2 regions of the Arthrobacter sp. TMT4-20 genome follow, and region 2 is predicted to be linked to the other one. Evidence: riboswitches for the same ligand, from Rfam matches in the RefSeq annotation. Region 2 holds a riboswitch; the other holds the start of a gene.

Region 1 (4,226 bases), on a different contig from region 2:
CCACCATCGGCGCCTTGCGTGCTGTCCCGTCCCTGGCCTGGGTGCCGCTGCTCATCCTGTGGATGAAGATCGGCGAGGATTCAAAGATCACGCTGATCCTCATTGGCGCCTTCTTCCCCGTCTTCACCACCGTGTACCTCGCGCTCCGGCACGTGGACCGGAACCTGGTGGAGGCCGGCCGGGCGTTCGGGTTGAAGGGCTTCAAACTGCTGACCACGGTGCAACTCCCGGCCGTGATTCCATCAGTGTTCTCCGGTCTCCGGTTGGGCCTCGCCCAGGCGTGGCTGTTCCTGGTCGCGGCTGAACTGATTGCCTCCTCGCTGGGGCTCGGATACCTGTTGAGTGATTCACAATACAACGGACGGGTGGACAGGATCTTCCTGGCGATCATCCTGTTGGCGATCATCGGCAAAACCACCGATGCCCTCCTGGGGATCGCCGAGAAGTGGGCGGTCCGGCGATGGGCGTGAGCCTTCAGGAGGCCGACCCCCTGACCGAGACGGACCGCCTGGCGTTCTGGGAACAGCAGGCGCGCCGGCTGGACTGGGCTGCCGAATGGTCCACGGCGCACAGCTTTCAGCCAGCCCGGCCGGTATCGGGTGGCGCCGACGGGCAGCTCACCGTCCCGGTGATCGAGTGGTTCGCGGGGGGCCGCCTCAACGTGGCCCACAACTGCGTGGATCGGCACGTGGATGCCGGGCTGGGCAGCAAGGTCGCCCTGCATTTCGAGGGTGAGCCCGGGGACCAGCGAACGGTCACCTACTCGGACCTGCAGGAGGAGGTGTCACGCGCCGCCAACGCCTTGCTGAACCTCGGGATCGGCAAGGGCGACCGCGTGGTGATCTACCTACCCGTGCTCGTCGAAACGATTGTGGTCACCCTGGCGTGCGCGCGAATCGGGGCGGTGCACTCACTGGTGTTCGGCGGATTCTCTGCTGAAGCCTTACGCTTCCGGGTTGAGGACACCGGCGCCAAACTGTTGGTCACAACTGACGGGCAGTACCGGCGCGGCGCAGCGGTGCCGGTCAAGACCAACGCCGATCAGGCCGTGTCCGGTTCCAACAGCATCGAACATGTTCTGGTGATCCGCCGCACCGGCAGCGACATCGAGTGGACCGAGGGCCGGGACGTCTGGTGGCATGACGCCGTCGGCGCCGCGTCCCCGCATCACGCTGCCGAGGCGTTCGACGCCGAGACTCCCCTGTTCATCATGTACACCTCCGGCACCACGGGTAAGCCGAAAGGCCTGGTGCACACCTCCGGTGGGTACCTGACCCAGGCGTCGTGGAGTTTCGCCTACCTGTTCAGCAACCCCGATCCGTCGCAGCGGGACCAGGACGTCCACTGGTGCACCGCCGACCTTGCCTGGGTGACCGCCCATACCTACGAGATCTACGGTCCGCTCTCCAACGGCGCCACCCAGGTGATCTTCGAGGGCACTCCCAACACCCCACATCCGGGGCGGCACTTCGAGATCATCCAGCGTTACAAGGTGACCAGCTATTACACGGCCCCCACCCTGATCCGGTCGCTGATGGGCTGGTTCCCGGACGGCGTGCCTGCCAGCTACGATCTGTCCTCGATCCGTCTCCTCGGCACCGTCGGTGAGGCCACCAACCCCGAGGCCTGGCGCTGGTTCAGGGAGCACCTCGGGGCTGGCACCGCACCGGTCGTCGACACCTGGTGGCAGTCAGAAACCGGCGCCACCATCCTCTCTCCCCGCCCCACTGACCCCTCGTTCAAGCCCGGTTCTGCCTCCCGCGCCCTCCCCGGCGTGAGCACCCGGATTGTCGACGACGCCGGAAACCCGGTACCCACCGGTGAGCAGGGCCTGATCGTCGTGGACCGCACCGGACCGGCGATGGCGCGCACCGTCTGGGGCGACCCGCAGCGCTACCTGGATTCCTACTGGCGAAAGTTCGCCGCCCAGGGCTGGTTCCTGGCCGGTGATGGGGCCAGGAACGACGACGACGGCGACACCTGGATCCTCGGCCGGGTCGACGATGTGCTCAACGTGTCAGGCCACCGGCTCTCGACCATCGAGATTGAATCGGCCCTGGTTGCTCACCCGTGGGTGGTCGAGGCCGGCGTCTGTCCGGTCTCCGATCCGCGGACCGGCCATGCGATTGCCGCCTTCGTGGTGCTGGCTGCGTCCCACGGGGCCGGCGCGCACGCGGCGGAGGAGGTGAGCCGGGTCTTGCGGGACCACGTCGCGGCGGTGATCGGGCCGATCGCCAAGCCGGCCGCCGTCGTCGTCGTCGCGGACGTCCCGAAGACCCGGTCCGGCAAGATCATGCGCCGGCTCCTGACGCAGCTGTTCGAGAACACAACGCTGGGTGACACCACTTCCCTGCAGAACGAGGCGTGCGTGCCCGGCATCGCTGCCGCACTGGCCGCAAGGGCGTCACCGTGACCCCGCCAGCAAACCCCACCGGAGGGACAACCCGCAACGGAGAGCAACAATGTTGGTCGACCGTGAGAGGACTGTCACACTGGTGGGGACCATCCCGAGCGGTTGAGAGATCTGGCTCATTGACACCGCAGCAACCCTGGCCACTGCCCACGGCAGTGACATTAGGGTGCTAATGCCAGGCACGATGGAGGACCACTATGGCTATTGACCTTTCCCAACCCCTGAAGTTCGCGTACTGGGTGCCCAATGTGAGCGGCGGCCTGGTGGTCTCCACCATTGAGCAGCGCACCAGCTGGGACTTCGAGTACAACAAGAAGCTGGCCCGCATCGCGGAGGACGCCGGCTTCGAGTACGCCCTCTCGCAAACCCGGTATGCGGCGTCGTACGGCGCCGACAAGCAGCATGAGGCGACGTCGTTCTCCCTGGCGCTGCTCGGTGCGACCGAAAAGCTGAAGGTGATCGCCGCCGTCCACCCCGGCATGTGGCAGCCCGGAGTCCTGGCGAAGTTCATCATCACCGCTGACCACATCTCTGGTGGTCGGGCGGCGGTGAACATTGTGTCCGGCTGGCTGAAGAGTGAGTTCACCGGGTTCGGGCTGCCGTGGCTGGAACACGACGAGCGCTACGTCCGCACCGAAGAGTTCATCAGGATCCTCCGCGGCCTCTGGACCGAGCAGAACTTCTCCCAGGCCGGCAAGTATTACAACATCACCGATTTCACCCTCAACCCGCCGCCCGTCGACGTGCCCGGGCGTCCACACCCTGAAATCTTCTTCGGCGGGAACTCGACGGCGGCGCAGGCCACTGCTGGCCGGGTGGCCGACTGGTACTTTTCCAACGGCAAGGACCTCGAGGGATTCAAGGAGAATATCGCCGGCGTGCAGGCCTCAGCGGCCGACGTCGGCCGCCACCCCCGGTTCGGGCTCAACGGTTTTGTGATTGCCCGCGATACCGAGAAGGAAGCCCGCGAGACGCTCCGCGAGATCGTGGCCAAGGCCCACAAACCGGCGGTGGAGGGGTTCCGGGGCGCCGTGCAGGAAGCCGGTGCCTCGACCAAGGACGGCAAGGGTATGTGGGCGGACTCGTCCTTCGAGGACCTGATCCAGTACAACGACGGCTTCAAGACCCAGCTGATCGGCACCCCCGAGCAGATCGCCGAGCGGATCGTCGAGTACAAGAAAATCGGCGTGAACCTGATGCTGACCTGCTACCTCCACTTCCAGGAGGAGGTCGAAGCCTTCGGCAAGGACATCCTCCCCATCGTCCGCGAACTCGAAGCGGACCTCGCCCGTAAAGAGGGCCTAGATTTCAATGTTGACAACCAGATTAAGGCAGGTGTCTGATGGCTGATCGCAGCTTCGGTTTCCGTACACGCGCTCTTCACGCGGGTGGCACCCCCGACTCGGCCCACGGCGCCCGAGCGGTACCCATCTACCAGACGACCTCGTTCGTGTTCAAGGACACGAACGACGCCGCCAACCTCTTCGCGCTCCAAAAGTACGGCAACATTTATTCGCGGATCGGCAACCCTACGGTCGCCGCGTTCGAGGAGCGGATCGCGTCCCTGGAGGGTGGCATCGGGGCGGTCGCGACGGCGTCGGGCATGAGCGCCGAATTCATCACGTTCGCGGCCCTCTGCCAGGCCGGGGATCATATTGTCGCCGCGTCGCAGCTCTACGGCGGCACGGTCACCCAACTCGATGTGACCCTGCGCCGGTTCGGCATTGACACCACCTTCGTCCCCGGCACGGATCCCGCTGACTATGCTGCGGCCATCCAGGACAACACGAAGGCCGTCTACGCGGAGGTGATC
Region 2 (4,226 bases):
GAAATCACGGTCAGTATTGGCGTTTCGATGGCCAGCGAAACTGACACCCCTGACCGGCTGGTGGGTCGGGCTGCCGCGGCACTGCACCAGGCCAAGAAGCGGGGCCGTAACCGCTGCGAGGTGGAGTGCAGCATGCACAGCGATCCCGACGACGGCCAGCTGAATCGCCGCGGTGAACTGCGCCGTGCCATCGAGGACGGAGAGCTATGCCTCTTCTTCCAGCCCCAGATTGACCTCGTCAGCGGCCAGATGAACGGATTCGAGGCACTGGTGCGCTGGGATCACCCCAATAAGGGCCTGCTGGCACCGTCAGCTTTCATCGACTTCGCCGAAGAATCCGGGCTTATCCTGCCGCTCGGAGCCTGGGTGATCAACGCTGCCGTCGCGCAACAGGCCGCATGGCACCGATCTGCGGCGGGACGGCCCCCAGTACGAATGTCAGTCAATATCTCAGCCATCCAGCTCAGCGATCCCCGCCTCGAAGAAATGGTCACTGAAGCGCTTGAACGCCATGGTGTTGCTCCGGGGCTCCTGACCCTGGAAATCACCGAAACGGCGCTCACCGCGGATCCAGTTGCCGCGCTGCGGACCCTCGAAATTCTCAAGGCCCTGGGCGTCAGGTTGGCAATCGACGATTTTGGTACTGGCCATTCCAGCCTCACCTATCTCAAGCGCTTTCCGATCGACGAACTGAAAATTGACCGCTCCTTCATTGCCGGGCTCACTACCGACAGCAAGGACCACGCGATTGTCGCGTCCTGCATCCAGCTCGCCCACGCCACGAACCTGATCGCCGTCGCCGAAGGCGTTGAAATGCCAGCCCAGCTACACGCGCTGACCGAGCTGGACTGCGACCTCGCGCAGGGCTACTTCTACACCCGCCCCATGTCGGCAGAGGACCTCGAACCGTGGTTCATTCCGCGACCCGATAATATGCGCCTGGGAGAACCCCAACTGGTTGGTCAGTAGCGTTGCAGGTTGACCTTGAAAGTCTCGCCGTTGACCGGAGCTGACGTGTGCTCGTGCACAATTTTCCAGTCACCGTCGCGGCGCCCCAGAACCCAGGTCAGGCGGTTCTGCATGGAGTCCTGTTCGACGTCGTCGGGCCCAATGTCGCGGTAGGTGATGATGGCGTGCACGGTTGCCAGGTCCTCGGTAACCAGAGTCTGAACGTCATCGAAGTCCACCCCGACACGCTCATCCCCCACCGAAGCGAACCACCCGGCCACTGATTCCCGCCACGGGCCTGCACCCTGGTGGCTCCACACGTCCCATAAGTCGAAAACCCGGACATCGTCGTCATACAGGGTCAGCAGGGCATCAACATCCTTCCCGAATACGGCTGCAGCATACTGTTCGAGAACCTGAGTGATCGACTCTTCATCCATGAAGGCGATCCTCGCATGCCCGACCGATGAACGGAACGGGTACGCGCAAGTCATTTATGACGACCGGTAACGGCCAGGTTTTGACCCAACAAATTTTCTGCCTTAGCGTGATCTCCAGAATCAAGAGTGTCAACCAACGGCCCTGGCCGGTTGACCAGCAACCCTCTCCCGTAGCGGGGTGCTCCAGGTGAAGATTCGGCCGCCGGAACAAGTCCCCGGACGGCAAGTACGGCGTATCCAGAATTGACCCCGCCGAGGGGTCGTCGTGGATACCGCCCGCCATCTTGAAGCGAGCCAGCATGTAACCCCGAGGAAACTCCCCGAATGTCGCTGCAGTTATCGCAGCACTTCACCCCTGCCTATCTGCCTATCTGCCTATCTGCCTGTCCAGTGGTAACGCCTGGCCAATGTTATCGGCCGACCGGACCCCACTGACGTACCCCGTTCAAAGGAAAAACCCCCATGAAATCCCGCACCCTTCTCACTATCGCCGTTGCCCCATTCCTCGCCCTCACTGTGGCATGTGGTGGCTCGGGCGAGTCCGGTTCCGGAAATGAAAGCATCAAGCTCGGCGTCGTCGGCGCCAGCGACCCGGAATGGGGCCTGCTCACCGAGGCCGCTGCCGAGGAAGGCATCGAGCTGGAGGTCATCGACTTCGCCGAATACACCCAGCCAAACCCCGCGCTAAGCGAAAGTGAACTGGACCTCAACCAGTTCCAGCACCTGGTGTACCTGGCCCGCTACAACGTATCCAGCGGAGAGGAGCTGGCCCCGATCGGCTCCACGGCCATCTACCCGCTGGGCCTGTACTCAACCCAGTACGGGTCGGTGGAGGAAATCCCCGAAGGATCGACGGTTGCTGTCCCCAACGACGAGAGCAACCTCGCCCGCGGGCTGCTGGTCCTTCAGTCCGCCGGTCTTGTGGTGCTCGACGACGGCGGCAGCGCCTTCTCGACGATCGACGACATTGATGAGGACGCGTCCAAGGTCACCGTCACCACGCTCGAAGCGTCGCTGACCCCCACCTCGCTGCCCGACGTCGCCGCCGCCATCATCAATAACGACTTTGTCCAGGACGCTGGCCTGAACTTCGAGGACGCCATTGCCCAGGACGATCCGACCGATCCTGCCGCCGTCGCGTACGTGAACGTGTTCGCCGCCCGCGCCGGCGAAGAGGGCAACGAGACGTACCAGAAGCTGATCAGCATCTACCAGGAAAACCAGGAGGTGCAGGACGCCGTCCAGGAGACCTCGGGCGGGACCGCCGAGTTCCTTCAGGTCACCCCCGATGAGCTGCAGACGACCCTCGACACCGTCGAGGAAGACACCCGCGCCCAAGGCTAACCAGCCCTCCCTGCCCTGCGGCCAGCTGGCGATCCCGGCTGGCCGCAGGGCCGTTTATCAAGGAACACCATGCCACTCATTTCCCTGCAGGGAGTTACCAAAAGCTTCCCTCCGGGCCGCCGCGGCGACGCTCCCGTGCACGCGATTGACAACGTCAGCCTCGACATCGAGGCTGGAGAGATCTACGGGATCATCGGCTACTCGGGGGCCGGGAAAAGCACTCTGGTCCGCCTGATCAACGCTCTCGAAAAGGCCAGCAGCGGCACCATCATTGTCGACGGCCAGCAGGTCACCAACGTCCCGGACCGGCAACTGCGCAAACTACGTCTCGACATCGGGATGATCTTCCAGCAGTTCAACCTGTTCAACGCCAAAACAGTCTGGAACAACGTCGCCTACCCCCTGCGCGTCGCTGGGAAGAGCCGGGACGAAATCCAGGCGCGCGTCACCGAACTCCTCGACTTTGTGGGACTGGCCGATAAGGCCTCCAACTACCCCGAACAGCTGTCCGGCGGCCAGAAACAGCGCGTCGGCATCGCCAGGGCACTCGCCACCTCGCCAAAAATCCTGCTCGCCGATGAGGCGACGTCGGCGTTGGACCCCGAGACCACCCATGAGGTGCTGCGCCTGCTACGGCGGGTCAATGAGGAGTTGGGCATCACCATAGTGGTGATCACCCACGAAATGGACGTCATCCAGACCCTCGCCACGAAGGTGGCGGTGATGGACAGCGGCCGGATCGTGGAGCAGGGTGATGTGTTCGACGTCTTCTCCAATCCGCGCGAGGCCTCATCCCAACGGTTCGTTTCCACCGTGGTCCGGGGGATCCCCTCACCCGACGAACTCGCGGTTCTCCAGGAGCGGCACACCGGCCGGATCGTCACCTTCTCCTTCCGTGACGGCGACTCCTCGCAAGCCTCGGTCTTCCTCGAGTTGGCGGCCGCCGGCGTCGAGTTCGAACTGATCTACGGCGGCATCAACGACATTCGGGGCCGCGCATTCGGCCATCTCACCCTCGCACTCACCGGGCCCGACGGCGCGGTCGACGCTGCGCTGACCGGGCTGTCCGGTCGCATCACTGTGAAGGAGCTCAGCTGATGGATTCCCTCATTGACCTCACCCCGGAGCTGTGGGTCGCCACTTACGAGACCCTCTACATTGTCGGGTTCAGTCTGTTCTTCGGCGGCCTCGGCGGACTACTGCTCGGCATCGGGCTTTACACCACCCGAGCCGGCAGTATCCTCGGCAACAGCGCCGTGTTCAGCACCCTGAATATCATCGTGAACATCTTCAGGCCCATCCCGTTCATCATTTTCCTCGCCGCGGCACAACCCCTGGCCAGGGCGGTCACCGGAACCGGGATCGGCAACAGCGCCATCATCTTCACCCTGTCGCTGGCCGCCGCATTCGGGATCAGCCGCATCGTTGAACAGAACCTCCTGACTGTCCAACCGGGCGTGATCGAGGCGGCGCGATCCGTCGGGGCCGGGCGCC

The links. Region 2 has a riboswitch for S-adenosylmethionine ahead of ACX80Z_RS12025 (MetQ/NlpA family ABC transporter substrate-binding protein). Riboswitches for the same ligand answer to the same signal wherever they lie in the genome.
Region 1: another riboswitch for S-adenosylmethionine. It lies ahead of sfnG (dimethylsulfone monooxygenase SfnG); the one in region 2 lies ahead of ACX80Z_RS12025 (MetQ/NlpA family ABC transporter substrate-binding protein).

The regions. Positions count from the first base shown of each region.
Region 1 covers NZ_JBTNDW010000013.1:33,569-37,794, forward strand. Annotated here, with positions in the region: gene ACX80Z_RS12885 (ABC transporter permease) at 1-470, shown strand, start outside; gene acs (acetate--CoA ligase) at 461-2,413, shown strand; SAM riboswitch class I at 2,500-2,604, shown strand; gene sfnG (dimethylsulfone monooxygenase SfnG) at 2,611-3,756, shown strand; gene ACX80Z_RS12900 (O-acetylhomoserine aminocarboxypropyltransferase/cysteine synthase family protein) at 3,756-4,226, shown strand, end outside.
Region 2 covers NZ_JBTNDW010000011.1:97,229-101,454, forward strand. Annotated here, with positions in the region: gene ACX80Z_RS12015 (putative bifunctional diguanylate cyclase/phosphodiesterase) at 1-969, shown strand, start outside; gene ACX80Z_RS12020 (YybH family protein) at 963-1,388, opposite strand; SAM riboswitch class IV at 1,507-1,623, shown strand; gene ACX80Z_RS12025 (MetQ/NlpA family ABC transporter substrate-binding protein) at 1,851-2,732, shown strand; gene ACX80Z_RS12030 (methionine ABC transporter ATP-binding protein) at 2,802-3,830, shown strand; gene ACX80Z_RS12035 (methionine ABC transporter permease) at 3,830-4,226, shown strand, end outside.